Linked DNA regions of Neobacillus sp. PS2-9. Each later gene encodes a partner of the first gene's protein in a complex. Links are inferred from orthologs where the notes say so. Each region holds a gene or a part of one and is shown on either strand. Other genes may lie near its edges.

Region 1 (15,051 bases):
TGGCCTCCACCCCGGTTAGGCTGCTGATAGTGATACACATTAATTTCCTCCTCAACATTACGCTTTCCTATAAAATACTCCTTCCTCTTCTGAAATGTTCCTATTTAGTAGGGCAATCCTTTTAATTCCACCTGTTCTAGTAAACCTAGTAAAAAAATAGAATGAAATGACAGATTTGAAAGTCATAATGTGTCCAAGCAGGCATACATTTTAAATAATGAGAAAGGCAAATCAAGGAGGAACCAGTCATGGAAGGAATCCTAAATTTTTTACCCAAAAATATTGCAGATCTAATTAACCAAATCCCTCCTGAGCAAAAAGAAGAACTTGAAGAAATTCGCATTCGTATAAATCGTCCAATTGAAATGACCTTAAAGGGAGCACCCAAATTTCTAACCTACATTATACAACCTGAGGATGCGTTTCACCTGATGAATAAAATAAGCCATTTTTCAATTTATACACTTGAGGAAGAACTTAAGCGGGGTTATATAACTGTTTCTGGAGGACACCGAATTGGGTTGGCTGGAAAGGTGATTCTTGAGGAGGGAAAAGTAAAGGCGATTAGGGATATTTCCTCTTTTAACATTAGGATTGCAAGAGAAAAGGTAGGTATTGCTGAGCCTATTGTGCCTTTTATTTTTAAAAACAGCTGGATGCATACCATGATTATAGGACCGCCGCAAACAGGGAAAACGACACTGCTTCGTGATATAGCAAGAATCATATCATCTGGTAATTGGTCAAAGGGAATAGAGGCTTGTAAGGTTGGAATTGTTGATGAACGTAGTGAGATCGCTGGATGTGTAAATGGAGTGCCGCAATTAACGTTTGGTCACCGGCTTGATGTTCTGGATGCCTGTCCAAAGGCTGAAGGAATGATGATGCTCATTCGTTCAATGAGTCCAGATGTCTTAATCGTTGACGAAATTGGCCGTAAAGAGGATGCCGAAGCGATCCAGGAGGCAGTACATGCTGGAATCAAATTAATCATGACCACACACGGGACGAGCATTGAGGAGATTAGAAAACGTCCCTCTTTAAAGGAGATTATTGATCAGGACATATTTCAACGATTTATCGTCCTTAGCAGGGCATCAGGACCAGGTACGATTACCCATATTTTAGATTCTAGCGGGAAAGAACTAACGCAAAAAGTGAGAGTGACATAAATGATTAAGCTATTAGGGGCTATTATCATAATTGTTGCTACTACTTGGACAGGATTTGAGGCTGCAAAGCATTTAAGTGAGCGGCCGAGACAGCTTAGAGCACTAAGGTCGGCGTTGCAGTCACTTGAAGCAGAAATCATGTATGGACACACACCATTGCATGAAGCATCAAGGAGATTAGCTGAACAACTTACTAACCCACTTTCCACCTTTTTTGACTCATTTGCAAAGAAACTTACAGACACAGAAACAACTGTTAAAGAAGCTTGGGAAACAAGTTTAAAAGAGGTTTGGAAGGCAACAGCCTTAAAACAGGGAGAATTTGAAATTATGAAGCAGTTTGGGGAGACCCTTGGTCGTCATGATCGCTTTTCCCAACAAAAACATATTATGCTAACTCTTTCCCATCTTGAAAGAGAAGAAGCGGATGCCATCGACCGGCAAGCTAAATATGAAAAAATGGTAAAGAGCCTAGGATTTTTGTCGGGATTGTTACTAATTATTTTATTATTTTAGGGGGAAAAGCAATGGGTTTAGAAGTGGATATTATTTTTAAAATAGCTGGTGTGGGGATAGTAGTGGCCTTCTTGCATACCGTACTTGATCAGGTGGGCAAAAAAGAGTACGCACAATGGGTTACCTTATTTGGTTTTATTTATATTTTATTTCAGGTTGCATCTATTGTTGATGACCTGTTCCAGAAAATAAAATCGGTTTTCTTGTTTCAATAGAGAGGGGGGCTTTGCTATTGAAATCATTAAAATTGTCGGTGTAGCTCTCATTGCGACCTTTCTTGCTCTCATCATTAAGGAGCAAAAGCCAAACTTTGCCTTCCTTTTAATTGTGTTTGTCGGCTGTGTCATTTTTCTTTTTTTAGTTGATAAAATCTATGAAATCATTCATATGCTTGAAAAATTAGCAGTGAATGCACATGTAAATCTCGTTTATGTTGAAACCATTCTCAAAATCATTGGTATTGCTTATATTGCAGAATTTGCTACTCAAATAACAAAGGATGCGGGTCAAGGAGCAATCGCCTCTAAGATTGAATTAGCAGGAAAAGTAATCATTCTCGCGATGGCGATTCCTATATTAACCGTTTTAATTGAAACCATTATTAAATTAATTCCGAGCTAATCACAGTCTTTTAATGAGGTGTTTATAAAATGAAGCAGAGGCTGCAGATTATTCCTATTATCATTATTGTATTCTTTTTTTTACTCACTCCAAGTGTCCAAGCTGCTGAAGAACCGAAAGCTAACACGTCCTCTCTTTCTCCACAGGAGCTTGTTGATGCTCAACTGGAAACCTTAGATTTAGAGGAGTTAAAACAATTTTGGGAGGACATTACTGATAAGTATGGTGGGTTTCTCCCAGAAAGTCAGAAGGGAAGCTTATATGATTTCATAAAAGGAGATAAGAAATTTTCCTTTAAGCAATGGGGTCAGGGGATCTTGAAATTCGCTTTTCAAGAATTTGTAGCAAATGGGAAATTGCTCGGTTCGTTAATTATGTTAACCATATTTAGTATGTTCCTGCAATCTATGCAAAACGCGTTTGAGAAAAGTGCGATTAGTAAGGTTGCCTATTCCATTGTTTATATGGTACTTGTCATCCTTGCGCTTAATAGTTTTCATATTGCTATCAGCTACACAAATGAAGCGATTGGGACTATGACGTCGTTTATCCTGGCACTTGTTCCTCTTTTGCTAGCATTAATTGCTGCTTCTGGAGGACTTATATCGGCAGCATTTTTTCATCCTGTGATTCTATTTCTAATGAATATGAGTGGTTTATTCATGCAATATATCATTCTTCCACTTTTATTCTTAGCAACATTGTTAAGTATCGTAAGTACAATGTCCGAACAATACAAAGTTTCGCAGTTAGCTCAGTTACTGAGAAATTGGAGTATCGGATTAATGGGTCTGTTCTTAACCGTGTTTTTGGGTGTGATCTCGGTTCAAGGTGCATCTGCTGCAGTAACGGATGGAGTAACAATAAGGACGGCAAAATTTGTTACCGGTAATTTCATTCCCGTTATTGGCAGAATGTTTACGGACGCAACAGATACGGTTGTAAGTGCTTCTGTTCTTTTAAAAAATACTGTTGGGATTGCAGGAGTAGCTATTTTGCTCATTATCGTTGCTTTCCCAGCGATAAAAATATTAATGATTGCTTTCATTTATAAATTCGCAGCTGCCATTCTTCAACCATTAGGCGGGGGTCCAATCATTAAATGTTTGGATATTATCAGTAAAAGTGTCATTTATGTTTTTGCTGCATTAGGGATTGTTTCACTGATGTTCTTTTTAAGTATTACAGTCATTGTCGCGGCTGGAAATCTAACAATGATGATGAGATAGGGGGGAGCAAAAATGGAGTTTTTAACAGAGTGGGTAACGAATATTATTTTATTTATCCTGTTAGCAACGGTAATTGATATGCTCCTTCCTAATTCAGGTCTGCAAAAGTATACGAAGATGGTTACAGGTTTACTCTTAATTGCTATTATTCTCACCCCCATCTTTAAACTAATCTCCAAAGACTTTGAGACAACATTGGCATCGATCCCTTCATATCAAGCACCGGGTGAAAAAAATATGAAAAATTTAATAGATTTAAAGAAAAAAGAAATACAAGCTTCCCAACATGCATATATTTTAGAAGAAATGGCTGTCCAGCTAAAAAAGGACGTTAAGGAGGAGTTGATGGAACAATACGGATTGGAGATAGCAAAAGTTGATATAGCAATAAATGAAGAAAGCGACCAAGCATTCCCTGAAAACCTCCAAAAGGTTATGGTTCTTCTGAGACAACCGGAAAATGGCGTACAGACAGTCGAAGCGATAAAACAAATCGAAATAAACACAGAAAAACCTCTTCCATCAAAAGGATCAAATGAAGAAACAGAAAAGATTGCCTCATTTCTTTCGCAAAAATGGAATGTAACTGAAGAAACAGTGGAAGTTTCGATTGAAGGGGGGATTAAAAAGAAGAATGGATAACAAACAAGGACCATTTTCATGGCTCAAAAAAATACTTAAATTAGATGAAAAAACAGAAAAGAAACCAAGTAAATACCAATATATGCTTCTCGTTCTTTGTATTGGTGCAGCGTTTATGCTTGTGGGGAACATAGTCTTCAAAACCGATACAAGTCCTACAGATATTCCAGCATCAACAAATACAAAGGCAGAGACGGAGGATGTCCCTACATTTGGCTTGAAAAAGAGCTCCGGTAATAAGGCCATAGCTGAATATGAAGAAAAGTATGAGGATCAGCTAAAGAAGGCAATTCAAGAAATGTTAGGCGTGAATGATGTTACTGTCGTGGTGAATATTGATTCAACTGATAAGAAGGTTTTAGAGAAAAATAGAGTCTCAAAATCACAAACAACGGATGAAACTGATCGTGAAGGTGGACAACGGAAAGTACAGGAATCCTCAACGGATGAGCAACTTGTTATTATACGCGATGGGGAAAATGAAGGACCAATTGTAGTAGAAACGAAAAAACCTGAAATTCGCGGTGTACTTGTTGTTGCAAAGGGTGCTGACAATATTCAGGTGAAAAAATGGATTGTAGAAGCAGTCACAAGGGCGTTAGGAGTGCCAAGCCACCGTGTCGCCGTTATGCCTAAAAAATAAGAGGGGGATTTTAAATGTTATTAAAGAAACAAACAGTATGGTTATTAACAATGTTAAGCTTAGTGGTTGTCCTTTCGGTGTATTACATTACTTCACCAGAGCAAAAATCTAATGATCTTGCGGCTGTGCAGCAAAATGCCAAAGATCAAATGGATCAAAAGCAGGCTAATTCAAAAACTGAAGCTAAGGATGGAAAAACAATTGTATCAACTGTTGCAGGTGATGATGCATTTGAGGAACTTCGCATGAAGCTTGATGACCTAAGAAGCCAAATGCAAGAAGATTTAACTACTCAATTAGCTTCCACTGATCTTCCAGCAGATGAGCGTAGTAAGGTGAAAGATCAAATGGATAGATTAAACCAAACTGCTCAAAAAGAAGAAATTCTTGAAACATTAATTAGAACGATGGGTTATGAAGATGCTTTAGTTAGAGCCGATGGAGAGCAAGTAAGAGTAACAGTAAAATCTAAGAAAAAGCCTTCAGCATCTGAAGCAAATAAAATTATTCAACAGGTAAAGAAAGAAATTGGAGAGACCAATTACGTAGCGGTGGAATTCCAGCCATCAAAATAGTAGATAGACTTTAAAAGGAAAGTCCATGGCTTTCCTTTTTTATTGTTTGACTATGTAAAAGTTAATTATGTAATTTTTTACACTCTGTTGATTGGAGCGGAAGGCACGAAGACTCCTGCGGGAGTAGTTGGTCACGGGAGACCCCGCAGGAGTGCGCGACGAGGAGGCTCCCGGACCACCCCGCGGAAAGCGAAGTGCCTGGAGCGGAAATCAACAGGCAAGTTTAAGATGGGTTATGTTTAATTATAAATTAATTAGGGAAAAATACTCATTTGAGGTTAATCAAATTGTTAAAATTCCCTTTTTCATCTAAAAAGATTAAGATAAAAGATGAATGGGACTAAGAGAAATGTTTCGAGGAAATGATTTAGCTTATTGAACTTTTACTAAGTATTATCGTATAGTATTAGTAGCTAGTCCTAATTAAAGTGTTACAAGGGGTGTTACTCAAATGTTAAAAGTACAAGAAATTCGTGAATTAATTAAATTGGTAGACCAGTCCAGCATTGATGAATTTGTATATGAAAATGAAGGCTCAAAAATTCAAATGAAGAAAAATGCTGCAACGGTGGTAACGACAGTTCAACCAGTTCTACAAGCTGCGACTGCACCTGTTCAAACAGCACCAGCACCAGTTGCTGTACCTGCTGCCGTAACAGAAACAAAACAAGAAGCACCGAAAGTGGAAGCGACAAACCAAGCTGATACATCCAATCTACATAAAATTACATCACCTATGGTAGGTACTTTTTATGCTTCTCCAACACCAGATGCAGATATTTATGTAAAAGCAGGAGATAAGGTTTCAAAGGATTCAATTGTATGTATTGTTGAAGCAATGAAATTATTTAATGAAATTGAAGCTGAAGTAAATGGCGAAATTGTTGAAATACTAGTTAAAAATGGTCAATTAGTAGAATACGGACAGCCTTTATTTTTAGTAAAGCCTGAATAAGGAGCGATAACAGGATGATAAAAAAACTGTTAATTGCAAACAGAGGAGAAATTGCAGTAAGAATTATTCGGGCCTGCCGAGAAATGGGTATTGAATCAGTTGCTGTTTTCTCAGAAGCAGACCGTGAAGCATTACATGTTCAATTGGCAGATGAAGCCTATTGTATTGGACCTAAAACATCAAAAGATAGTTATTTGAACGTAACAAATCTTATCAGTGTAGCAAAACTGACTGCCTGCGATGCGATCCACCCAGGGTATGGATTCTTGGCGGAAAATGCCGATTTTGCAGAGCTTTGCAGAGAATGTAATATCATTTTTGTCGGGCCAAGTCCAGAGGCAATTACTAAAATGGGAACGAAGGATATTGCAAGGGAAACTATGCGAGAAGCTGGAGTACCAATCGTTCCAGGTTCAACTGGAATAATTAATGAAATCGAGGAAGCTCTGGAACTTGTCGAGAGAATTCAATATCCAGTTATTATTAAAGCAACAGCCGGTGGAGGCGGTAAAGGAATCCGCGTCGCCAAAAACGAACAAGAGTTAATTAAGGGCATTTCGATTACCCAACAGGAAGCAATGACAGCTTTCGGTAATCCAGGTGTTTATATTGAAAAATATATTGAGGATTTCCGGCATGTAGAAATTCAAGTCCTAGCTGATACCTACGGCAACACGATTCATTTAGGAGAACGTGACTGCACGATCCAACGCCGACTGCAAAAACTTCTTGAAGAATCACCTTCACCAGCACTTGATGGTGAAATTCGTGAAGAAATGGGTAATGCAGCAGTAAAAGCTGCGAAAGCAGTTGATTATTCCGGTGCTGGCACGGTAGAATTTATATATGACTACCGCAATCGTAAGTTTTATTTTATGGAAATGAACACGAGGATTCAGGTTGAGCATCCCGTAACAGAAATGGTCACTGGAATAGACCTCATTAAAGAACAAATTCGTGTGGCACAAGGCGAGAAGCTAACAGTAAATCAACAGGATGTTACATTTACTGGCTGGGCAATTGAGTGCCGGATTAATGCAGAAAATCCGGAAAAGAACTTTATGCCTTCTGCTGGTAAAATTAATATGTACCTACCGCCTGGCGGATTAGGTGTTCGTATTGATTCAGCGGCATATCCAGGGTATACTATTCCGCCTTATTATGATTCCATGATTGCGAAAGTTATCACATATGGCAGCACTAGGGAAGAGGCAATTTCCAGAATGAAACGTGCATTGAGTGAGTTTGTTGTAGAGGGAATCCATACAACGATTCCATTCCACTTAAAGTTACTTGATCATGAAACATTCGTTGACGGACAATTCAATACGAAATTCCTAGAATTGCATGATGTGATGAAGACTATCTAATATCTGGAGGTGTTACGAATGAGCGAATTTAGTGTTTTAGAAATGGACCAAGGAAATAACGGTCATGGTAAAATTGAAATTGCTCCTGAAGTGATTGAAGTAATTGCCGGTATTGCTGCTGCTGAAGTAGAAGGTGTTGCGGGCATGAGAGGCAACTTTGCAACAGGGGTTGTAGAACGATTAGGCAAGAAAAATCACGGTAAAGGTGTTAAGGTCGAACTGACCGAAACAGGGATTAAAGTAGATGTATACTGCATGATGAAGTTTGGGGTATCCATCCCTTCTGTTGCTGGTAAAGTCCAAGACAATATTCGTCAAGCATTACTAAATATGACTGCTTTAGATGCTGAAGAAGTGAACATTCATGTAGTTGGGATTCAATTTGAAAACCAAAAGCATGAGCCAGAAGTAGATCAAGAAGTATAACCTACAAAAACCAAAGGAGAGATTCCTTTGGTTTTTCTATTTATCTAACTATTCTAAAAAAATGTGGGAATTTGAAAAATATAATCCTTACAGTGCGAATCCAATTTAGTTATGCTATTATCTTTTTATGTGAAAACTATCTTGAAGTTGAATTCCTGTACTATGTATGAAAAATAGACAAAAATTATTTAATATATCTAAAGGAGTTAACGTTATAATGAAAAGAAGAACAGCAAGGGAAAAAGCGCTACAGGCTCTGTTTCAAATCGATGTAAGCAATACTGATCCATCATTAGCGATTGAACATGTATTAGAGGGGGAAATGGGAGACGAATACTTATCAAACCTAGTTATAGGAGTAGTAGAACACAAAGAAGAAATTGACAAGCTAATAATCGAAAACCTAGAAAAGTGGTCTATGGACCGTTTGGCAACAGTGGATCGAAACTTATTGAGAATTGCTACGTATGAATTAAAGTTTTATCGAAATGAAGTTCCTGAAAATGTTATTTTAGATGAAGCCATTGAGATAGCTAAAATTTACGGGGATGACCAATCAAGCAAATTTATTAATGGAGTTCTTTCAAAGGTGAAACAAACGCTTCTTGCCAATTAATTGATTGGTTTCACTCCTAGCATAGGGAGAGTTGAAAATGACAGCCACAATTATTAATGGAAAAGAGATCGCCGAGAAAAAAAGAGTAGAAATTGCTGAAGAGGTTAAATGGATAAAAAGGCAAGGGGTCACACCCGGGTTAGCGGTTATCCTTGTCGGTAATGACCATGCTTCTCGAACATATGTAACAAATAAAGAAAAGGCTTGTAAACAGCTAGGGATGAAATCACTATTAATTGAAATGCATGAGGAGGTTTCAGAAGAAGAACTTCTTCTAAAGATTAGTGAGTTAAACGAAGATCCTGAAGTACATGGAATCTTAGTTCAATTGCCTCTTCCTAAACATATCGATGAAAAAAAGGTGATTGAATCCATTTCTCCATTAAAAGATGTGGATGGGTTTCATCCTATAAATATTGGCAGGATGATGACAGGACAGAATGCTTTCCTCCCTTGTACACCATATGGGATTATGGTTTTACTTGAAGAGGCGGGCATATCCATTCCAGGAAAACATGTTGTGGTTGTAGGGCGGAGTAATATCGTAGGTAAGCCTGTAGGTCAATTATTCTTAAATCAGCATGCAACAGTCACATACTGTCATTCAAAGACCAGGGACTTAAAGTTACATACCAATCAAGCAGATATCCTTGTTGCTGCAGTTGGCATTCCAAACTTCATAAAGGCTGAACATGTTAAAGATAATGCAGTTGTTATCGATGTAGGGATTAACAGGAATGAGGCAGGTAAGCTTTGTGGAGATGTTGCTTTTGATGAAGTAAGTAAAAAAGCAGGATATATTACTCCAGTTCCAAAGGGAGTAGGCCCCATGACGATTACCATGCTAATGTACAATACCTTAAAGTCAGCCGCTGAAAGTCTAAACCGAAATAAGTAGGTGTTTGTCCTTATCTTTTATTCCTTTTGTTCTTTTTAAGTCAATCTTTCTGACAAAAAAAAGAGCAAAATGTATAATGGATAAGGACAATTTCAGCTAATCAGCCGAAAAGAGGATTAGAAATGCAGGAACAAAGATATTTATCTGTGAATGCTTTAACCAAATACATAAAAAGAAAATTTGATGCAGATCCCCATTTGCGAGATATTCATGTAAGAGGGGAGATTTCAAATTTTAAACAACATTCGAGTGGACATATGTATTTTACATTAAAGGATGAGAAAGCTCGGATTCTTGCGGTGATGTTCTCCAGTCAATCCCGTCTTATGAAATTTGCTCCTGAAAACGGGATGAAGGTAATCGTAAAGGGAGATATTTCTGTATACGAACCAAGCGGACAATATCAAATTTATATTAAGGAAATGCGCCCAGAAGGTATTGGGGAATTGTTTTTAGCCTATGAGCAGTTAAAACAGCGTCTTGATGCAGAAGGCTTATTCGCAGCTGAAACCAAAAAGCCTATACCGATGTATCCAAGAACAGTTGGTGTAATTACTTCCCCAACAGGTGCTGCAATTAGAGATGTCATTACAACCATTAAACGACGCTATCCCATTGCAAATATTCTCGTTTTCCCAGCACTTGTGCAAGGTGAAAATGCGGCTCCTTCCATTGTTAAGGCAATTGAAAAGGCAAATACCATGAACGAAATTGATGTATTAATTGTTGGACGTGGCGGAGGCTCAATTGAGGAGTTATGGGCATTCAATGAAGAAATAACAGCACGTGCGATTTTTTTATCTAAAATCCCAATTATATCTGCTGTTGGTCATGAAACAGACTTCACCATTGCCGATTTTGTTGCTGATTTGCGGGCTCCTACTCCTACAGGTGCTGCGGAGCTTGCGGTTCCACATATTGATGAATTAATGGACAGAATACTTCAGCGGCAAACCCGACTGCTTCGTGCCATGAAGGGGAAATTTCAATTTGAAAATGAACGATTACATCGTGCAAAAAAATCCTATGCTTTTCGTTACCCACATCGTTTATATGAACAGAAATTGGAACAGGTTGACAAATTAACAGAGATGCTTGTTCGTGGGACCTCGAGATTATCATTAATAAAAAAAGGTCAGTATGAACTTCTACATAAACGGCTACAACGAAACCATCCAAGAGAAATGATTCTTGAATCAACGAGCCGTTTGGAGCGTTCTCAAAAAGAAATGGACCGCTCTATGATGCAAATATTAACAACGAAAAAAAATGATTTTAACCGGGTGTTATCGACCTTACAAGCATTAAGTCCATTAAAAATCATGGAACGTGGGTATAGTTTGGCTTATTCGGAGGATAACCGTTTGGTGAAAAGTGTAAAACAGGTAAGTGTGAATGAACTGGTACAAATCCAATTAACTGATGGTAGTCTTTTCTGTAAAGTGGAGAATATAAAGGGGAGCGAAAAAAGTGACAAATGAAAAAAAGTTATCCTTTGAAGATGCAATGACAAAGTTAGAACAAATCGTAGATAAACTTGAAGAAGGAGATGTACCTTTGGAAGAGGCGATTCTTTTTTATAAAGAGGGGATGGAATTATCTAAGCTTTGTCATGATAAATTGAAAAGTGTGGAAGAGCAACTTACTCAAATCATTACGGAGGATGGACGTAAAGAGAATTTTTCTATTGAAGGGGAGGAATAAGACTTGGAAACTAGGGCTTTAGAAACATTTGCGCAAGAGTATAAACAACTACTTGAAGATGAGCTTCGAAGGCTGGTTGAAAAGCTTAAGGCTCCTCCTATTATTAAGGAATCAATGATTTATTCTCTAGAAGCAGGAGGCAAAAGAATTCGCCCTTTATTATTGTTTGCTACCTTAGACGCGTTTGGAATGAATCCTAAAAAAGGGCTGTTAGCTGCCGCTGCAATTGAAATGATTCATACCTATTCCTTAATCCACGATGATCTACCAAGTATGGATAATGATGACTTAAGAAGAGGAAAACCGACCAATCATAAGGTCTTCGGCGACGCCATCGCGATTTTAGCTGGAGATGCCTTATTAACTTATAGTTTTGAAGTAATAAGTCAGCTTCCAACCGACGTTTTCTCAGCCGCTACAAAGCTTAAATTAGTTGTTGAATTGGCAAAAGCATCTGGAACGGAAGGGATGGTCGGTGGACAAGTGGCAGACATGGAAGGGGAAGCCAAATCACTTACCCTTCAAGAGCTGGAGTACATACATATTCATAAAACAGGTAAGCTGCTTGGATTTAGTGTCTTGGCTGGAGGGATTATGGCAGGTGCTAATCAAGAACAGCTTCATAACCTATCAAGGTTTGCCCATCATCTGGGACTTGCCTTTCAAATTCAAGACGATATCCTCGATTTAGTTGGGAATGAAGAAATAATTGGTAAACCTGTAGGAAGTGATACTACCAATCTAAAAAGTACATATCCTCAATTGTTAACCATGGAAGGTGCAAGAACAGCGCTGAAAGACCAAATCACCTCAGCGAAGGAAAATCTGGAGAGGACAGGCTTAAATACCCAACTGCTAAGAGAAATCACTGATTTAGTAGCATCTAGGGATCACTAACAAAGGCTATTTGAGGCAATGAACTAAGTGTGTTATAATTATTTTCAATGTAGAAAACGTTGACAATGCCGTTATCACTTAGTGTTAGCGGCTATTTTTTCAGGAAAAGTGTTATGATAAATAATAAGATATTAAAACTGATGTATAGATAGAAAAAGTATGAAAGTGAGTGGTCCAAAAATGGATCTGTTATCAATAAAAGACCCATCCTTTTTAAAAGGATTGACAAATAAAGAGTTGGAGGCTTTAAGTCAGGATATTCGTCAATTCTTGGTCGAAAAGCTGTCTGTGACTGGAGGCCATATTGGACCAAATTTAGGTGTAGTTGAACTAACAATTGCTTTACATAAATGTTTTGACAGTCCAAGGGATAAGATTATTTGGGATGTAGGACATCAGTCCTATGTTCATAAAATCTTAACCGGCAGAGCATGTGAATTTGATACTTTACGTCAATATAAAGGCCTATGTGGGTTTCCAAAACGGATTGAAAGTGAACATGACGTTTGGGAGACAGGACATAGTTCAACCTCACTATCTGCAGCTATGGGAATGGCGATTGCCAGGGATATAAAAAAGGAAAACTCCTTTGTTATTCCTGTGATTGGTGATGGTGCCTTAACTGGTGGAATGGCATTAGAAGCTTTAAACCACATTGGCCATGAAAAAAAGGATATGATCGTTATATTGAATGATAACGAAATGTCCATTGCGCCTAATGTTGGGGCATTGCATAATATCCTTGGTCAATTGAGAACAGCAGGGAAATATCAATGGGTGAAAGACGAACTAGAAGTGATATTGAAAAAAGTTCCCGCTGTTGGTGGTGTTCTTGCAGCCACTGCTGAACGCGTAAAAGATAGTCTTAAATATTTATTTGTTTCTGGTATGTTTTTTGAAGAACTTGGTTTTACTTATTTAGGACCAATTGATGGTCATAACTTTGATGACTTATTTGAAAACCTTGCCTATGCGAAAAAAACAGAAGGCCCTGTACTCCTTCATGTGATTACGAAGAAGGGGAAGGGATATAAGCCTGCAGAAAGCGATAAGACGGGTACTTGGCATGGTACAGGCCCATATAAAATGGATACAGGTGATTTTGTAAAGCCGGCGAAAGCACAGCCACCAGCATGGAGCAGTTTGGTTAGTGAGACCGTTCGAAAACTCGCTCGAGTGGACGATAGAATTGTGGCCATTACCCCCGCAATGCCTGTTGGATCAAAGCTTGAAGGTTTTGCTAGTGAGTTTCCTGATCGAATGTTTGATGTAGGGATTGCTGAGCAACATGCTGCTACGGTTGCTGCAGGATTGGCTACGCAAAATATGAAGCCTTTTCTAGCTATTTATTCCACTTTCTTACAGCGAGCATACGACCAGGTTGTACATGATATTTGCCGCCAAAACTTAAACGTATTTATTGGAATAGACCGGGCAGGTTTAGTAGGCGCAGATGGTGAAACACACCAGGGCGTATTTGATATTGCTTTTCTAAGGCATGTACCTAATATCGTTTTAATGATGCCGAAGGACGAAAACGAAGGTCAACATATGGTTTATACAGCGTTAAATTATGATGATGGACCTATTGCGATGAGATTTCCACGTGGAAATGGTGTAGGGGTACCAATGGATGAGGAATTCAAGAAGATCCCTATTGGCACTTGGGAGGTCTTAAAAGAAGGTGATGATGCGGCTATTTTAACCTTCGGAACAACGATTCCAATGGCGATGGAAGCGGCTAAGATTCTTGAAAAGCGAGGAATCTTTGTAAAAGTCATTAATGCTCGGTTCATAAAACCTCTTGATGAAAAGATGCTACTAGGTTTGTTAGAAAAAAATATCCCTCTCCTTACCGTGGAAGAAGCGGTATTACAAGGTGGATTTGGAAGTTCCGTTCTTGAATTTGCGCATGACCAAGGCTTTGCTCAGGCATTAATAGACCGAATCGGTATTCCAGACCAATTTATTGAACATGGGGATGTAGGGTTACTATTGGAAGAAATAGGATTAACTACTGAAGAAGTGGTCAAAAAAGTGTCTACAATGGCAAGGAAAAAACAGCAAAGGGCATAAATAATGAAAAATAAAGAACGATTAGATGTATTACTCGTGGAGCGAGGTTTAATTGAGACACGAGAAAAAGCAAAAAGAGCGATTATGGCAGGGCTTGTATACACAAATGAAGAGCGGTTGGATAAACCTGGTGAAAAAGTGAAGGTGGACATTCCTCTAAATATCAAAGGAAATACGATGCCATACGTCAGTCGAGGCGGGTTGAAACTTGAAAAGGCACTAAAAGTATTCGATGTAAGTGTAACAGGAAAGGTTCTGCTTGATATCGGTGCTTCTACAGGCGGTTTTACAGATTGCGCTTTACAAAATGGGGCAAAAATGTCATATGCGCTTGACGTAGGCTACAATCAGCTTGCTTGGAAGCTTAGACAGGATGAACGTGTTGTGGTTATGGAACGGACAAACTTTCGTTATGTAACTCCCTCAGATCTCGCTGGGGAAATGCCGAATTTTGCTTCTATTGACGTGTCTTTTATTTCCTTAACTCTAATTTTACCAGTATTAAAAACACTACTGATCCCAGGTAGTGATATTATTGCGCTTATTAAGCCTCAATTTGAAGCAGGCCGTGATCAGGTCGGTAAAAAAGGAATTGTTCGTGACGAGAAGGTTCATTTACAAGTCATTGAAAAAATCATTCATTTTTCCGTTAAAGAAGGATATATAGTAACTAATCTTTCCTATTCACCAATTACAGGTGGCGATGGGAAT
Region 2 (15,052 bases), 1.4 Mb from region 1 along the record:
ATTTCCAAGATGACCTTAACGACTGCCGCCGCATTCGCGCTGTTGAATTTTACAAAAGGAAACCAGTGGTCAAATTCAAAGAAAGCTTCGCCAGGCTGTTTTCGGGGGTGTTGTAAGTCAAACTTTTGGATGGAGGTCTAAATTTCACTCGAATCTAATATTTTTAGGTAGAAGGAATTCTAACCATACCATATGAAAATAGGTGATTCGATCATGTTTGCTGTTCATTTTTTAGAAAACAAAAATGTATTATTAACGCAGCTGCTCAGGACTGTGCCGGAAGAAGGAGAAGCCATCAAGATTAAGGGGCTAAAAGGGACGGTTGCTAAAGTAACCAATGTGGATGAGAAAAATGTCCATGTGCAAGTGGTCTTAGAAAAGGTAAATAAAAATAAACAAGCAGCCCTCGATCCTTCTAAAAAGAAAAAACGATAAGCGGAAACGAACGAACGCACCTCCGGTAGGTGCGTTTTTTTTGTAAGGTTGTGTTAAAGAACATTTTTGATTTTTATATTCTGTTGATTGGAGTGGAAGGCGCGAAGACTCCTGTGGGAGTACGGTTCAGGGGAGACCCCGCAGGCGCTTTTCGCCGAGGAGGCTCGCCGAAACGCCCACGAACCGCTCGCGCCTGGAACGGAAATCAACAGGCATGTTATAAAAACCATAGTTTTATAGCGAACAAATCAGTTCGTTCATATCTTTGTCATAACATTTCTAACAAACTGTGAACTTATCACTATATCCATGTTATTTAAGCAAAAAGTAATATATTGTAACTATAAAGAACAAAACAAAAAATGAAAGAAGGAATCATTTATGTTTAACAAATTTTTAAGAGAAAACAAAATTGCATCTGTTATCTTAACAGTCTTACGTTTATACCTCGGTTACTCTTGGTTTACTGCAGGATTCCATAAATTAACTGGCGGATTTGACGCTGCTGGATTCTTAAAAGGAGCCATTGCTAACCCGGTAAAAGGTCCAGATGGCGCAGTCGTTTTTGGCTGGTACGTTGACTTCTTGAAACACTTTGCTCTTCCAAACGTCGATGTCTTCAACGTTCTTGTTCCCTGGGGCGAAACATTAATTGGTTTAGGCTTAATCCTTGGATGCTTAACAACTGCCGCTATGTTCTTTGGTCTCGTCATGAACTTCAGCTTCTTCTTAGCTGGCACTGTATCTCACAACCCTAGAGACATCTTCCTTGGCTTCATTATCTTAACAGCTGGCTACAACGCTGGTAAAATCGGTTTAGACCGTTGGGTTGTACCTTACTTCAGAAAAATGAACAAGGGTACTGTAAAACATAAGAAAACTGCTTAACGACGGTGGAAACAAAAAGAGAGACTGCAACTAGTTTGCAGTCTCTTTATATTTATATAGGTAGGGGGGATGTTGTTGTTTGAACCGATAATGATTAGATTACGCAGTGCGTTTCATGCTTTTTAAAATAAAGCTTACAATAAATACAAGGACAATTGCACCAATCAGAGCCGGGATGATAAAGAAGCCTCCGACTTCTGGACCCCAACTTCCTAGTAGGAAGGATCCCAACCATGCTCCAATGAACCCTGCGATAATATTTCCAATGATACCACCTGGCAAGTCACGCCCCAAAATAAGTCCGGCTAACCAGCCAATAATTCCTCCGATAATTAATGCCCAAATAAATCCCATGTTATTTCTCTCCTTTCTTTTTTTCAAGTAAGTAACTCTGCTTATTAAATACCCGCCTTAGCGGACCTTAAACCAACAATTTTCGATTTTTTTCATTTAAACAATATCTCTATTATGCTGCACCCTCTCGCGCAATCGTGCTTTTGGGTTTGGCGTTCCTGTTTTTAACGCGGTTTGGCAGGCTTTTAGTTCTGAGGTAAGCTTTTTGAAGCCCTCTTTGTCTCCTACATCCAGACAGGTGTCGATTTTCCTTTTTAATAAACTAATCTTAAAGATCAATTCGGTTTGCCTTTTCTGTTCTTCAAGATAGACTTCTTTCCATTTCTTTGATTCCTCCCAGCGATAATCGCTGAGCTTCGATAATCGGCAACCACACTTACACAATGTTTCGTGCATATTAATGACGTAAAATTCAGCGTTTCCACAGTTTTTGCATAAAAGTTTCCTCATCCTTCATACACCTCCATAATAATTGCAGCTTTTAGCTCGTCTGTAAAAATCTACTTCCTATATACCCACAGTGAATTCATTTTTAACCCTTCAAAATTTTTAAAATTGGTTATGTTAAAGAACATTGTTGATTTTTATACTCTGTTGATTGGAGCGGAAGGTGCGAAGACTCCTGTGGGAGTATGGTTCAGGGGAGACCCTGCAGGCGCTTTTCTCCGAGGAGGCTCGCCGAAACACCCACGGAAAGCGAAGCACCTGGAGCGGAAATCAACAGACAAATTTACAAAACCTTAAAATTAATAGGTTTTAATTTTTCAGGAGCGGTTATATAACATGTAGAACGACAAGCTGCTAATGAAAAAGGCAGCTACATCAAATCACAAGGAGGAAACAACAATGGAAACAGTGAAAGTCGTTGAAAATGGTGTACAAGCGAAGAAGGAAATTGAACAGTTGATGACGCAGGGTTATACGAAGGATGAGATTTATTTATTGGCACACGATAAAAATCGCTCTGAGAACCTAGCGGATAATCTGGATCTTACCGATGTTGGTGTCGCCGAACAAGGCTTGTTTGATAGTATGGCCAATGTGTTTCGCTCACGAGGAGATGAGTTGCGCTCGAAGCTGGAGTCATTAGGCTTGTCGCAAGCAGAAGCTGAGCGCTTTGAGGAAGAAATGGATCATGGCCGAGTGGTCGTTGTAGCAACAAAATCAGCATGAAGTCAAAACTTGATAGGAAGCAAAAGTGTGGGTCTTTTGTTTCCTATCGATTCAATTTTATTAAAAAAAAGGAGAGGAACGAGATGAAATTTTCAAATTTAAGTTTGGAGAAATTAGTAGGAGCCAGTGAGCGAGCACGTCATAAAATACGGTCAGACCGCAACCTGGAGCAACATTTTGAGACTCCTATTATCCACCGAGAGATTCAGGGCGACCGAGTGTACGTCCCATTAAACCTTTATCGAGTATGGAATGAAGCGTAAATTAAAAGATACACACCCAAACTAGCTGCCTAAATCCCGTTAAGAGAAGTGCGAACGGAATTTAGGCAGTTAGTTTGTTTTTTTGGGGAAACTTGCTTGTGATGAGGTGAGATTCCGCCGACTTTGTATGGAATTCCGCCGGATTTACGGTTTATTCCGCCAACTTTAGGAGGTATTCCGCCGAATCTACGTAGGATTCCGCCAACTTCGCCATTCAGTCCACAAACCCCCATTTTTTACCATCAAACTACTACTAATTACCCTGCACTGCTAGAACAAATAACTAAATTTTTGTAAAAAATGTAATCTATTATCCATAATAAGGAGTATAATGGAATGCGATATACATAACGCAAAAGATAGATTACTAGAATACATGGGTAAGCAGGGAGACAACATGAACAAATTCCGTACTTTATTTACGATTCTTCTATTATTTACGTCCTTTCAGATTTTTCAACAGACTGCTTCAGCCGAGACGCAGACCTCAAAGCCTGTTGCCATCTATTACTCCCCGCACCAGGACGATGAACTGCTCAGCATGGGGATGTCAATTGCAACAAGTGTGGCCAAAGGCTACGAGGTACATGTGGTACTGATGACCGACGGTGGTGGTGCCACCGGGGCACTCATTGATGTGAACAAAAAGCTGACGAAGGAAAATTTCCCAACAATCACAAAAGAAGATTTTATCAACGCGCGAACAGACGAATTCATGCGTTCGTTAGTAGCGTTAGGAGTGAAGGCTGAAAATATCCATCTGATGAATTTTACCGATGGACAGCTTTCCTATAACCAAGCAAGACAAACAATTGAAACCTTTGAGAAGAACTACCCGCATGCGATGCATCGGTCCATGTCCTATATGGACTGGCATCCGGATCATGCAGTAATGGGGAGGGCGTTAAACGATTTATATAATGAACATAAAATCCGCGACGTCCGCTTTTTTGTAAAAAATGTTCAGTTTTCAACCGTACCAGGCAGTTCGGAAGCACCGAGGTTAGTGACTGCTAATCTTCCTCGAATCAAAGAAGCTACAGCCGCATATAGGGATTGGTCGCCAGCTTCTAAGCACTACTCGATTGGTTATATTTCAGTACCGAGCAATTTCGATGAGCTCGAAAAAAATCCGCAAAGCCGGACACATATGGCCGATACGACGAATAAGCCATCGGTGAGAAGCCTTGGTTTTTCTAGTGGACAAGTAGAGGGGCCGATTACGGATGCCAATTTGGCTGCCGTCATTAAGGAACAGCTCGGCATCAGGGACAGAGAATTAACCGAAGCGGATATAGCTTCATTAACCCGTTTGGATGCACAGGGCAGAGGAATCAGCAGTTTGGAAGGACTGCAATATGCAGTGAACCTTCAATTTCTCGCGCTAGATCATAATAGAATTACCGATGTAACGCCGCTTCAGGGTCTGACAAAGGTAACTGACTTATACCTGAAGGATAATCAGCTAGAAAATGTTCGCCCATTAGCAAGGCTGACGAATATGGAGTCACTACACCTTGATACTAACCGGCTGACGGACCTTAGCCCACTTTCTTCATTAACAAAGCTGCAGGTGCTGTCGTTCAACTTTAATAAAGTGGCTAGTCTAGCGCCGCTCGCAGGGATGACGAATCTCCTAACGGTTTCGATGGACAGCAATGCCTTTAAGGACCTGACTCCTTTGAAAAACAAGCCTGACTTAAACGCGGTATCTTTTTTACATATGGATTTGGATCTAGGTAAGGGCAGTGTCAATGGTGACATCCTAGATATGTTAGGCGCGCAAGCAAGTGTTTATTTTTCGAATGTGAAAGTAACGAGGAGCTATCACACGAATCGAATGGTGGGTATATCGTGGAAAATGCTCGACAGCAGTATGGATAAGGTTGAAGTAAGTATTAATGGCGGCATACCAGTGACATCTTACAATTCGAACTATCTGTTTGGGAATTTGAATCCGGGTCAAGCGTATAAGGTGACGATTTCTTCTTATACGAAGGGGAATTTGAATTTCACAGGCGAGATGATGATTTCGACGGATACGTGGGTGTCGACGAAGGGCTGGCTGCTTGCTGACCGGGACTGGTATTACATCAACCCTTCAACAGGGAATCTGACGACAGGTTGGTTGAAATCAGGGGATAAATGGTATTATCTCAGTGCGAATGGAAAAATGTTCACAGGCTGGCTTAAGTGGAACGGAAAATGGTACTATTTAACATCTAGCGGAGCCATGAAGACAGGCTGGCTATTAGATGGAGGCAAGTGGTACTACCTTGAGAATTCGGGGGCGATGAAAATAGGTTGGTTGTATTACAATAAAAAATGGTTTTACCTTAACAGTTCTGGGGCGATGGTAACCGGACGGGTTTGGATTAGTGGAAAATGGTATTACTTCAATGCAAGTGGCAGCTTAAGCCGTTAGTTTGAAAGCCGTGTCGACCTCTCGATGCGGCTTTTTGCATGTTTTAATGAAGATGTTAAGAAGTTTTCACAAATTCGTCACATTTAAGGGTGATTTTGAAAAATATAGAAACTGTTATATCTTTCCTTCGTCTATATGATAGAATAATCCTTGTGTGTAAAAAGGGGGTAGCAGAATGATAAATGATTTTGGGCAAATGGCGTTAGTAAGCATCCTGTCACATTTGGTTTTTATTGCAATTTCCTGGTGGGCACTGCAGTCGATTCGCTTAGAAAAGCTGATTAAGGCTAACCATGTTTTTCAAGCTCGGCTTCTCTTCATATTATTAGCCATTTTCATCGGATCATCTGTTAGTAACTTTTTCCTGGATTATCTTCAATGGTCCAGACAACTTCCATTAATTTTCAATAATTAGTAGAAATGGTTTGAAATGACAAAATTACTAATCCTGTACATACAAAATGGTAAAAATTTAGGTCTTCGTACATGTTCCCATTTAACGATATTTTGAGTACAATCATCTTTATGTGGAAAGCTAAGGTTGTCTCCCTTAGGAACTTGTCTAATTTTAGCTGGCGTTAAGGTTAAGTTTTTGGAACTTGTCTAAATGTGACGACAATTCCCAAGTATGCTCACCCGCTACCTGGTAACAATGGTAGTAAGGGGGAGTAGAGAGATGAAAAGATATCGTTCGTTTTTTTTATCTGTGATGACAATTTTAAGTTTGATCCTGGTTGTTTTCGGGTACAACACAACTGAAGCAAATGGTAATGGTGCTTTTACACGTCAAGCGATTCCGGATGGTGCTGATGATTTGGCAAAAATCGGTTCTGTTTTAGAAGCCGAAAATATTTTGCTCGATGAATGGTCTTTTTATGCAAGAGAAAAAATGACCGGCATAAAAAGTGAGCAGGACGTGAAGGAATACGCCGAACAACTTCAGGAAAAGTTTCCCGATTGGGATTGGTCAATTAATAATACCAGCCAAAAATGGGAAGTAACAGCAGTATCTCCAACATCTAAACACCACAGCGAAATGCTTCAAATTATGGCAACCCACACAAAACAACCTGTTAATGCGTATATAGTATATAGTGTCAGTGGAAAAGAGTGGAATAAGGCGATAGCGGCCTATTTCACTACTGAGGAATTTAAAAGTAGGCTATCCGACATATTTCGAGGAAAACCTACAATTTTTTCTTGTATGAAAGGCGTTTTCAGTGATAAGATTGATACGGCTTTACCCATAACAGTAAAGAATTTACTGTCCGTTTTTCATGCAAAAGAGATCGAAGCGTTAAAAGAGGAGACATTCATGTCTGTTTCGGCGAATTCGCCGATGTTTACTGGCTCCATAGAAAATCAAAGAGATAACATGAATTTACAAATTGGCATACGCTCCGAACGATTGGGCGGTAAGACTACCATTGTAGTTGGCACACCAATCATAACGATTGAATATTAATATAGAGAAAATGGACGCGGAGGGGAATACTCTTGGAAAAGATCATCGTCCGCGGCGGACAAAGGCTTACAGGAACGGTTAAAGTAGAAGGCGCAAAAAATGCCGTCCTGCCTGTTATCGCTGCAACATTATTAGCAAGTGATGGAAAAAGTGTGATACGTGATGTACCTACACTCTCCGATGTATATACAATCAATGAAGTTTTACGCAACTTAAATGCTGAAGTCGTATTCGAAAACAATACAGTTGTCGTCGATGCATCCAGAGAGTTGAAAGTAGAGGCGCCATTCGAATACGTTCGAAAAATGCGCGCGTCTGTTCTAGTCATGGGATCTTTGTTAGCACGCAATGGCCGTGCCAGAGTCGCTCTTCCTGGCGGCTGTGCAATCGGATCTCGTCCAATCGACCAGCACTTAAAAGGCTTTGAAGCCATGGGTGCAACAGTGAAGGTTGGAAATGGCTTCATCGAAGCGGAGACTGAAGGCCGCTTAAAGGGAGCAAAGATTTACTTGGATTTCCCAAGTGTTGGTGCTACTGAGAACATCATGATGGCAGCGACTCTTGCACAGGGTACAACCATCATCGAGAACGTCGCAAAAGAACCAGAGATTGTCGATTTGGCTAATTTCTTAAATAAAATGGGCGCTAAAGTAAGAGGCGCAGGTACGGGCACGCTTCGTATTGAAGGTGTCGATGTGTTATTTGGTGCCGACCATAACATTATTCCTGACCGTATTGAAGCAGGTACTTTCATGGTTGCAGCTGCGATTACTGGCGGAAATGTATTGGTAAAGGGTGCAGTTCCTGAGCATCTTTCTTCTCTTATTGCAAAAATGGAGGAAATGGGTGTTGAGATCAGTGAGGAAATGGATGGCGTTCGAGTTATCGGTCCTGAAAAGTTAAAGGCCGTTGACATCAAAACGATGCCACATCCAGGCTTCCCAACAGATATGCAATCCCAAATGATGGCGTTATTGCTTCGTGCAGAGGGTACTTCTATGATTACGGAAACGGTATTCGAAAACCGTTTTATGCACGTAGAAGAATTCCGTCGCATGAATGCGGATATCAAAATCGAAGGCCGTTCGGTTATTTTAAATGGTCCTTCTAACTTACAAGGTGCGGAAGTATCTGCAACAGACCTTCGTGCAGCAGCTGCCTTAATCTTAACTGGTTTAGTGTCAGATGGCGTGACACGCGTGACGGAGTTGAAGCACTTGGATCGCGGTTACGTGGACTTCCACGGCAAACTAGCTGGATTAGGCGCTGACATCGAACGCGTCAAAGAAGCAGACGAAATCTTCGTTGCAGAGGAAAAATTTGTCTCCGACATGAACGCATAATGTAAATATTAAAGACAACGGACCTTGATGGATATCGGGGTCTGTTTTTATGTGGTTTTTTGGGCATCGTACTTTGTGCGATGCCTCTTCATGTGGTGCCTGAAAAAGTGCTTTATATGATGCTCTCAATATGGTGCCTGACACCATTCATGGCCACTTGTGTGCGTGGGGTGGATACTGAGTTTGGTGTGTTGTTTTTATTTCAGCTGGAACTTTGTTAGGGGCCGGAGATGGAGTTCATTTTTATAAAAGTTTGTGTAATAAATGCTTGTCCGCTTCCATATGTATGAATGAGACGCAACTCGGCTGATTTGCGCCGGGTGTGAATTTTACAAACTGGAGGCACAATCATGAAAAAAATCAAACCACTCATCGTACTAGCGACGCTCCTCATTGCCCTGACTTTAGTTGTTCCAGCTGTTCTTGTGTTACCGTTCTCGGATGAGCATAAGGCGAGCGGAAAATTAGGTGAAGATTTGAAGAAGACCTCGGCAGAAAATGCGAAAGCGGCGTCACCTTCCGCGGATGCTGCGGTCGAAGTAGCGGTGTTTCGTTCCGCGAAATCAAAGATTGAGACAGTGAACTTAGAAAATTACCTCGTTGGCGTTGTGGCAGCAGAGATGCCGGCAGATTTCAAAGAAGAAGCACTCAAGGCCCAAGCACTAACGGCGAGAACGTATATTGTGAAGCGATTGGTCAGTAAGGATACGCTAGGGGCTCCTAAAGGGGCGCAGGTCACGGACACGCAAATTCACCAGGTGTACAAGAGTGATGATGAGCTAAGGAGAGCGTGGGGCGCTGATTATGCTTGGAAAATGAAGAAGATAGTGGAGGCGGTTCGTTCGACGGCAGGACAAATTTTGACCTACAAGGGTGAGGCGATTCAGGCTACTTTTTTCTCGACGAGCAATGGATATACTGAGAATTCGGAGGATTATTGGCCAGGTAACATTCCTTATTTAAGAAGTGTGTCGAGCCCGTGGGATAAGAGTTCACCGAAGTTTAATAGCCAGAAGGTGATGACGGTGAAGGCGTTTGAGGCGAAGCTCGGTGTGAAGGTGGGCACAGGGTCGCAGGTGGGCAAGATTGTGGAGCGTACGACGGGTAAGCGTGTGGCGAAGGTTGATTTTAATGGCAAGTTGCTATCTGGCAAGGAGATCCGCGAGAAGCTCGATCTTCGGTCGTCGGATTTTGCTTGGGAGCGCAAGGGCACGAATATTGTGATTACGACAAAGGGCTTCGGCCACGGTGTGGGGATGAGTCAGTACGGTGCGAACGGAATGGCGGAGGAAGGCAAGAATTATAAGGATATTGTGAAGCACTATTACCAGGGGGTCGAGATTACGTCGGCAGAGAGTTTGATGGCGACGATTACGGCGCAGAAGTAGTGGTGTGTGGGAAAGCTGGGCGTGGGGGCCTGGCTTTTTTTTGTGGGGTGATCGGCGTTGGCGAGTAAAATGGGGATAGTGACGAGTAAGTTATGAAAGTTGACGAGTAAAATTGAAAAATCAACGAGTAAATCAAAAACTAGACGAGTAAATCACCGAAAGTGACGAGTAAGAAAGAAAATCATATAAAAAGGTCATTTTAAAGGTACTTCAAGAGGAGATCTACACATAATTTTGAAGGAAGATACCAGAGCCAGGCTAAACGCCTAGCTTTTTAGTGGAGAAATAGGTGTAGTTACGTGGTTGGCGAGTAAAATGGGAAAAGTGACGAGTAAATTGGTCAAGTTGACGAGTAAAATATAAAAAGTGACGAGTAAATCAAAAACTAGACGAGTAAATCATCGAAAGTGACGAGTAAGAAAGAAAATTAAATAAAAAGGGTAATTTTAAAGGTACTTCAAGAGGAGATCTACACATAATTTCGAAGGAAGATACCAGAGCCAGGCTAAACGCCTGGCTTTTTAGTGGAGAAGTGGGTGTAGTTATGAGGTTGGTGAGTAAAGTGGGGATAGTGACGAGTAAAGAGGTAAAATTGCTGAGTAAAAATAAAAAGTGACGAGTAAATCAAAAACTAGACGAGTAAACCTCCTAAACTGACGAGTAGACCAAACAAGGTTCAAGACACCCAACTAAATTCCACAAAAAATTCATAATTACTGTCGATTTTTGCAGGGATAAGAAATGTAGAAAGAGAATTTTAGAAAAAAAAGAAAGGAATGATGTGTTTGATTGCTAAAGAAATGCGGATAACGCCAAGAATGGAAAAGCTTGAAGCACTTAATAGAAGATTGCCCGAGTTAAATCCAAAGTATCCTGAGGTGGTGGCGGAATATAAAAGAAGAATGGCTGGATACCGAGGCGAGAAATCAGTGTACTTTTACTTAGCTATGCTCCCTGACAAAGATTACCTTATTTTTCACGGGCTCCGCTTATTTGACGGGCAATACTACTTCCAAATCGATTTCCTCTTACTATGTGCAAATTTTGCAATGGTTTTGGAAGTAAAGAATATGGCTGGAGAACTATCCTTTGAAAAAGAGTTTAATCAAACGATGTGCAAAAGGAATGGTACAGAAGAAAGAGTTAAAAACCCTGTTCTACAAGCAAAGCTGCAGGCAAAAAAACTAAAAGTTTGGCTAAGAGAACATACTTGTCCTGAGATTCCTATTCATTATTTTTTTGTAAATAGTAATGAAAAAACAATAATAAAGGTGGAACCAAAGGATGATCAAATGACTCTACATATCTGTAACAGTGAAAATGTATTAGAGAGAATTGAACAAATAGGAGCCTATTATAAAAAGGACAAATTAGACAAAAAAGAATTGAAAAAGATAAAGCGCCTCCTATTAACCAATCACACTCCTGATGACCCGGATATCCTCCAAGCCTACGATTTATCTCCAAAAGACATCCCTACAGGTGTACAATGTCCAGATTGTTTCACAATCCCAATGATTTATAAAGCTGGGAAATGGTGCTGTGTAAAATGTAATCTAACGTCCAAAACCGCCCATGTTCCAACAATTAATGATTATTTTCTGTTAATAAAACCCTCGTTTACTAATGCTGAGATCTGTGAATTCTTGCATATTCCCACCATTCATATTGGCCACAAGATCATAAAATCAATGAATCTACCCTACACTGGAACATTTAAAAATCGGGTCTATCATCAACCGAAAAGCTAAAGTGTTCTTAGTATTTTCCCAAGCCGTTGAAATCTCCCTCCAAACAACGCCCCTCTTATAAAATAAAAACATACGCTGATTCCAATGATATCTTTTACAAAATCGAATAGCGACGAGGATCGGTAGGGTACGAATGATTGGTGGATTTCATCGCTGATTCCGTAGAGGGCGGCGAATACGGCGCAGGCTACGTTCAAGGTTGGCGTAAACTGGCGGCTTCGCGTTAAGAAGGCCAACACTAGTAAAACATATAAAATTGCAAATTCTATTAAATGCAAGGATTCCTTGATGGTCGAGTCGAGGGATGCATCAGGCAGTTCAACAAAATGGTCGGATGGCAGGCTAGATTGGATCCAGATGATGGCCATATACGCGAGGGGCAGAACCCGTAAACCCCATTTGAATAGTATGTTCATGTGAATATTCCTCCTAGTAGTAAAAAAAATTTCATCTTCATGCATAAAATGAATAGGGTTGTCGAAAAATAACTCTAAAAAATTTTTTTTGCCGAATGTATATAATTCTACTTATCTGTTCAGAATGATTGCTGAGGTGATGAAAATGAGAGAGGAAGAAAACAAACGATCTTCTCAAAGTTCCAGTGTAAAACGCTTTTTCAAAAAGCGTTGGGTATTTCCAGCCATTTATATTGCAAGTGCAGCAATCATTCTGACCGCAGTTCTATGGTTCCAAACTAGCAATAGTGCGACAGACAAATACGATTACAAGTCCACTGATCTTGCTGGTAAAAAGAATCAAACACCAGCTGTGGAAGTTAACAAAGCTCTTGAAAACTTCAAAATGCCGGTGGCTAAGGCTGATGACGCAGTCGTAAAAATGAAATTCTATGATTTCCAAGGCAAAGCAGAAGACCAGGAAGCAGCATTAGTATTCTACAACAATACGTATGTGCCAAACACTGGTATCGACATCACAATGAAAGACGGCGAAACGTTTGATGTAGTTGCATCATTAAGCGGTACCGTTACTCGTGTCGATGAAGATGCAGTCCTAGGTAATGTCATTGAAGTAGAGCACGACAAAGGTATTGTAACACAATATCAATCAGTTAAAGATATTAAGGTCAAGGTTGGCGAACAAGTAAAACAGGGACAAGTTCTTGCCAAGGCTGGACAAAGCTTGTTCAATGAAAAAGCTGGAACCCATGTACATTTTGAAATTCGTAAAGACGGTGTTGCTGTAAACCCAACGAATTATTTTGAAAAATCGTTGACTACATTACAGGAAGACAAGCTTTCGGATGACAAATCAAGTGATTCTGTAGATAGCCCACAAATCAAGGAAGATGAGCAAATGATTGATGATCCTGCGAACTCTACCGACGAAAAAAAATCAGGCGACGACAAGTCTTCTGATGAAAAAAAGGACGACGAATCAACGAACTCTACACAAAATAAAAACTCATAATATGAATGTGACCAAAGGGGAAGGGGAAATACTTTCCTCTTTTTTTTGTCTTTATTTGGGTGTCAGTCCCCACAGAAAGACACTTTCCACATGACGAGGACAAATGTCCACTAGTGGTGCCTGACACCCACTTGTATCCAATTTATGTTAAAATGGGTTTAAAGGGAGGGATTGGTTTGAGGAGAGTTGCAAGATTTATGTTTGTGGTGCTGCTGGTTGTTGCTGCGCTGGCCGGGTGCAGTAAGGAGCCGACACCACAGGATCGTTTTTCGGAGTACATAGCCTTATGGAATAAACAGAAGTTTGATAAGATGTATGACTATCTTTCAAAGGATGCAAAACAGCATATCACCAAAGAAGAGTTTACGAGCCGCTATACAAAAATCTACAAAGACCTTCAGATTACAGACCTCAAGATTAACTTCAAAAAACCAAAAGAGGATAAGCAGGCTGACAAAGAACAAGCCCAGTATTCTTTTACCGCAAAAATGAGCAGCATCGCAGGAACGATTCAATTTACCCAACAAGCGAAGTTACAAAAGGAAGAAAAAGACGATAAGAAAAACTGGTATGTAGACTGGCATACAGGGTTCATTTTTCCAAAGATGAAGGAAGGCGATAAAATCAGTTTGAGCACGGTGGCGCCGACCCGGGGGGAAATCCTTGACCGTAATGGAAATGAGCTAGCTGTGAATGGCCAGGTGTATGAAGTGGGTGTGGTTGCCGGGAAGGTGGATGAGGCGATCATCGCACAGGTAGCACCACTCTTAAAAATGACACCCGAACAGATCCAGAAGGCGCTCAGCGCAAGTTGGGTGAAGCCGGAGCTGTTTGTCCCGTTGAAAAAGGTGTCGATGGACGACCAGGAGCGGATTGCCCAGTTGATTGCGCTCGGACCTGTGCAGACGCGGAAGGTGGGGGCACGGATTTACCCTTATAAGGAAGCGTCGGCGCAGTTAATCGGCTATGTGGGGCTGATTACGGCGGATGAGCTTGAAAAGAGGAAAGCCAAAGGTTACACGAGTCGAGATGTGATTGGGAAGCGCGGCCTCGAGCAGGTGTTGGATGAGCAGCTGAAGGGCACGAGCGGCGTGAAGATTATCATTAAGAAGAAGGCTGGAGGCGAGGAAGTGCTCGCCGAGAAGCTTGTCGAGAACGGGCAGAATGTCAAATTAACGATTGATGCGGAGTTGCAGCTGGCGGCCTTTAATGAGATGAATGGGGAGGTCGGGACGGCAGCAGCGATGAATCCGATGACAGGCGAAACGTTGGCGCTTGTGAGCAGTCCGTCGTTTGACCCGAACCAGGCAGTGATAGGATTCTCGGCGGATGAGTGGAAGGCGTTACAGGATGACGTGAAGAAGCCGTTAACGACCCGGTTTAAGCAGCTCTATGCGCCGGGCTCAGTCATGAAAGCAATCACGGCGTCTGTGGGGCTTGAGAAGGGAACGATTAACCCGGTGGAGGCGGTTCCTATTCTTGGTCCGAAATGGCAAAAGGATCAGTCGTGGGGCGGCTATTTTGTGACGCGGGTACATGTGGGCAGTCCGATTAATTTGGAAAAAGCACTCGTGTTCTCGGATAATATTTATTTCGCACAAGCAGCGTTGAAGCTGGGGAAAGAGGGCTTTGCGGATGGCCTGAAGAAGTTCGGATTTGAAGAGGAGCTAAAGTACACGTATCCTCTTGAGACATCGCAGATTGGAAAAATGGACAGTGAAATTTCACTCGCAGATTCTGGGTATGGTCAGGGGCAAATCCAGATGAACATCGTGCATTTGCTGGCATCCTATACTCCGTTTATGAATAATGGCAATATGATTAAGCCGACGCTTTTAGCGGATGAGCAGCAGGGACAGGTGTGGAAGGAGGCGGCGGTCTCGAGTGAGCATGCTGCACTGATTGCTGCGGATTTACGGAAGATTGTGGGCGATGCGGGCGGAACGGCGCATGCGGCGGAGATGGCGGATTATCCGCTTTCCGGTAAGACAGGGACAGCAGAGATCAAGAAGAAGCAGGGGGAGACGGGTTCTGAAAACGGCTGGTTCATTGCCTATAACACGAATTCGCCAAGCTTGCTGGTGGCAATGATGGTGGAAAATGTACAGGGCAGAGGTGGCTCGCAGGTGCCTGTGAAAA

What was found.
Region 2: the proteins of RCG25_RS08495 (region 1) and RCG25_RS01295 are in contact, whole or in part, in a crystal structure (PDB 3TUF), measured with the Bacillus subtilis proteins. The link is inferred for Neobacillus sp. PS2-9 from one-to-one orthologs.

The regions. Positions count from the first base shown.
Region 1 is NZ_CP133269.1:1,708,452-1,723,502, forward strand. Bases 3,859-6,617 are described here. They hold RCG25_RS08495 (SpoIIIAH-like family protein), read left to right. Parts: upstream 3,859-4,837; coding sequence 4,838-5,398; downstream 5,399-6,617. Other genes in these bases: spoIIIAF (stage III sporulation protein AF), read left to right, coding at 3,859-4,180; spoIIIAG (stage III sporulation protein AG), read left to right, coding at 4,173-4,823; accB (acetyl-CoA carboxylase biotin carboxyl carrier protein), read left to right, coding at 5,850-6,353; accC (acetyl-CoA carboxylase biotin carboxylase subunit), read left to right, coding at 6,368-6,617. Also shown: RCG25_RS08455 (SIMPL domain-containing protein), read right to left, coding at 1-38; spoIIIAA (stage III sporulation protein AA), read left to right, coding at 249-1,172; stage III sporulation protein SpoIIIAB, read left to right, coding at 1,173-1,688; spoIIIAC (stage III sporulation protein AC), read left to right, coding at 1,700-1,903; spoIIIAD (stage III sporulation protein AD), read left to right, coding at 1,920-2,309; spoIIIAE (stage III sporulation protein AE), read left to right, coding at 2,339-3,538; more of spoIIIAF, read left to right, coding at 3,551-3,858; more of accC, read left to right, coding at 6,618-7,723; RCG25_RS08510 (Asp23/Gls24 family envelope stress response protein), read left to right, coding at 7,742-8,149; transcription antitermination factor NusB, read left to right, coding at 8,367-8,765; bifunctional methylenetetrahydrofolate dehydrogenase/methenyltetrahydrofolate cyclohydrolase FolD, read left to right, coding at 8,803-9,663; xseA (exodeoxyribonuclease VII large subunit), read left to right, coding at 9,786-11,144; RCG25_RS08530 (exodeoxyribonuclease VII small subunit), read left to right, coding at 11,134-11,367; RCG25_RS08535 (polyprenyl synthetase family protein), read left to right, coding at 11,371-12,264; dxs (1-deoxy-D-xylulose-5-phosphate synthase), read left to right, coding at 12,445-14,340; RCG25_RS08545 (TlyA family RNA methyltransferase), read left to right, coding at 14,344-15,051. UniProt on the Bacillus subtilis protein: Involved in forespore engulfment. Forms a channel with SpoIIIAH that is open on the forespore end and closed (or gated) on the mother cell end.
Region 2 is NZ_CP133269.1:252,738-267,789, forward strand. Bases 11,220-13,979 are described here. They hold RCG25_RS01295 (stage II sporulation protein SpoIIQ), read left to right. Parts: upstream 11,220-12,046; coding sequence 12,047-12,913; downstream 12,914-13,979. Other genes in these bases: RCG25_RS01285 (nuclease-related domain-containing protein), read left to right, coding at 11,220-11,485; RCG25_RS01290 (VanZ family protein), read right to left, coding at 11,482-11,901; RCG25_RS01300 (penicillin-binding transpeptidase domain-containing protein), read left to right, coding at 13,090-13,979. Also shown: cls (cardiolipin synthase), read left to right, coding at 1-116; RCG25_RS01230 (hypothetical protein), read left to right, coding at 214-435; RCG25_RS01235 (DoxX family protein), read left to right, coding at 817-1,323; RCG25_RS01240 (GlsB/YeaQ/YmgE family stress response membrane protein), read right to left, coding at 1,423-1,677; RCG25_RS01245 (IDEAL domain-containing protein), read right to left, coding at 1,774-2,127; RCG25_RS01250 (YflT domain-containing protein), read left to right, coding at 2,524-2,850; RCG25_RS01255 (hypothetical protein), read left to right, coding at 2,934-3,113; RCG25_RS01260 (leucine-rich repeat domain-containing protein), read left to right, coding at 3,511-5,538; RCG25_RS01265 (DUF1146 family protein), read left to right, coding at 5,714-5,953; RCG25_RS01270 (YwmB family TATA-box binding protein), read left to right, coding at 6,215-7,003; murA (UDP-N-acetylglucosamine 1-carboxyvinyltransferase), read left to right, coding at 7,036-8,346; spoIID (stage II sporulation protein D), read left to right, coding at 8,697-9,734; more of RCG25_RS01285, read left to right, coding at 10,520-11,219; more of RCG25_RS01300, read left to right, coding at 13,980-15,052. UniProt on the Bacillus subtilis protein: Involved in forespore engulfment and required for anchoring membrane proteins on the forespore side of the septal membrane. Forms a channel with SpoIIIAH that is open on the forespore end and closed (or gated) on the mother cell end.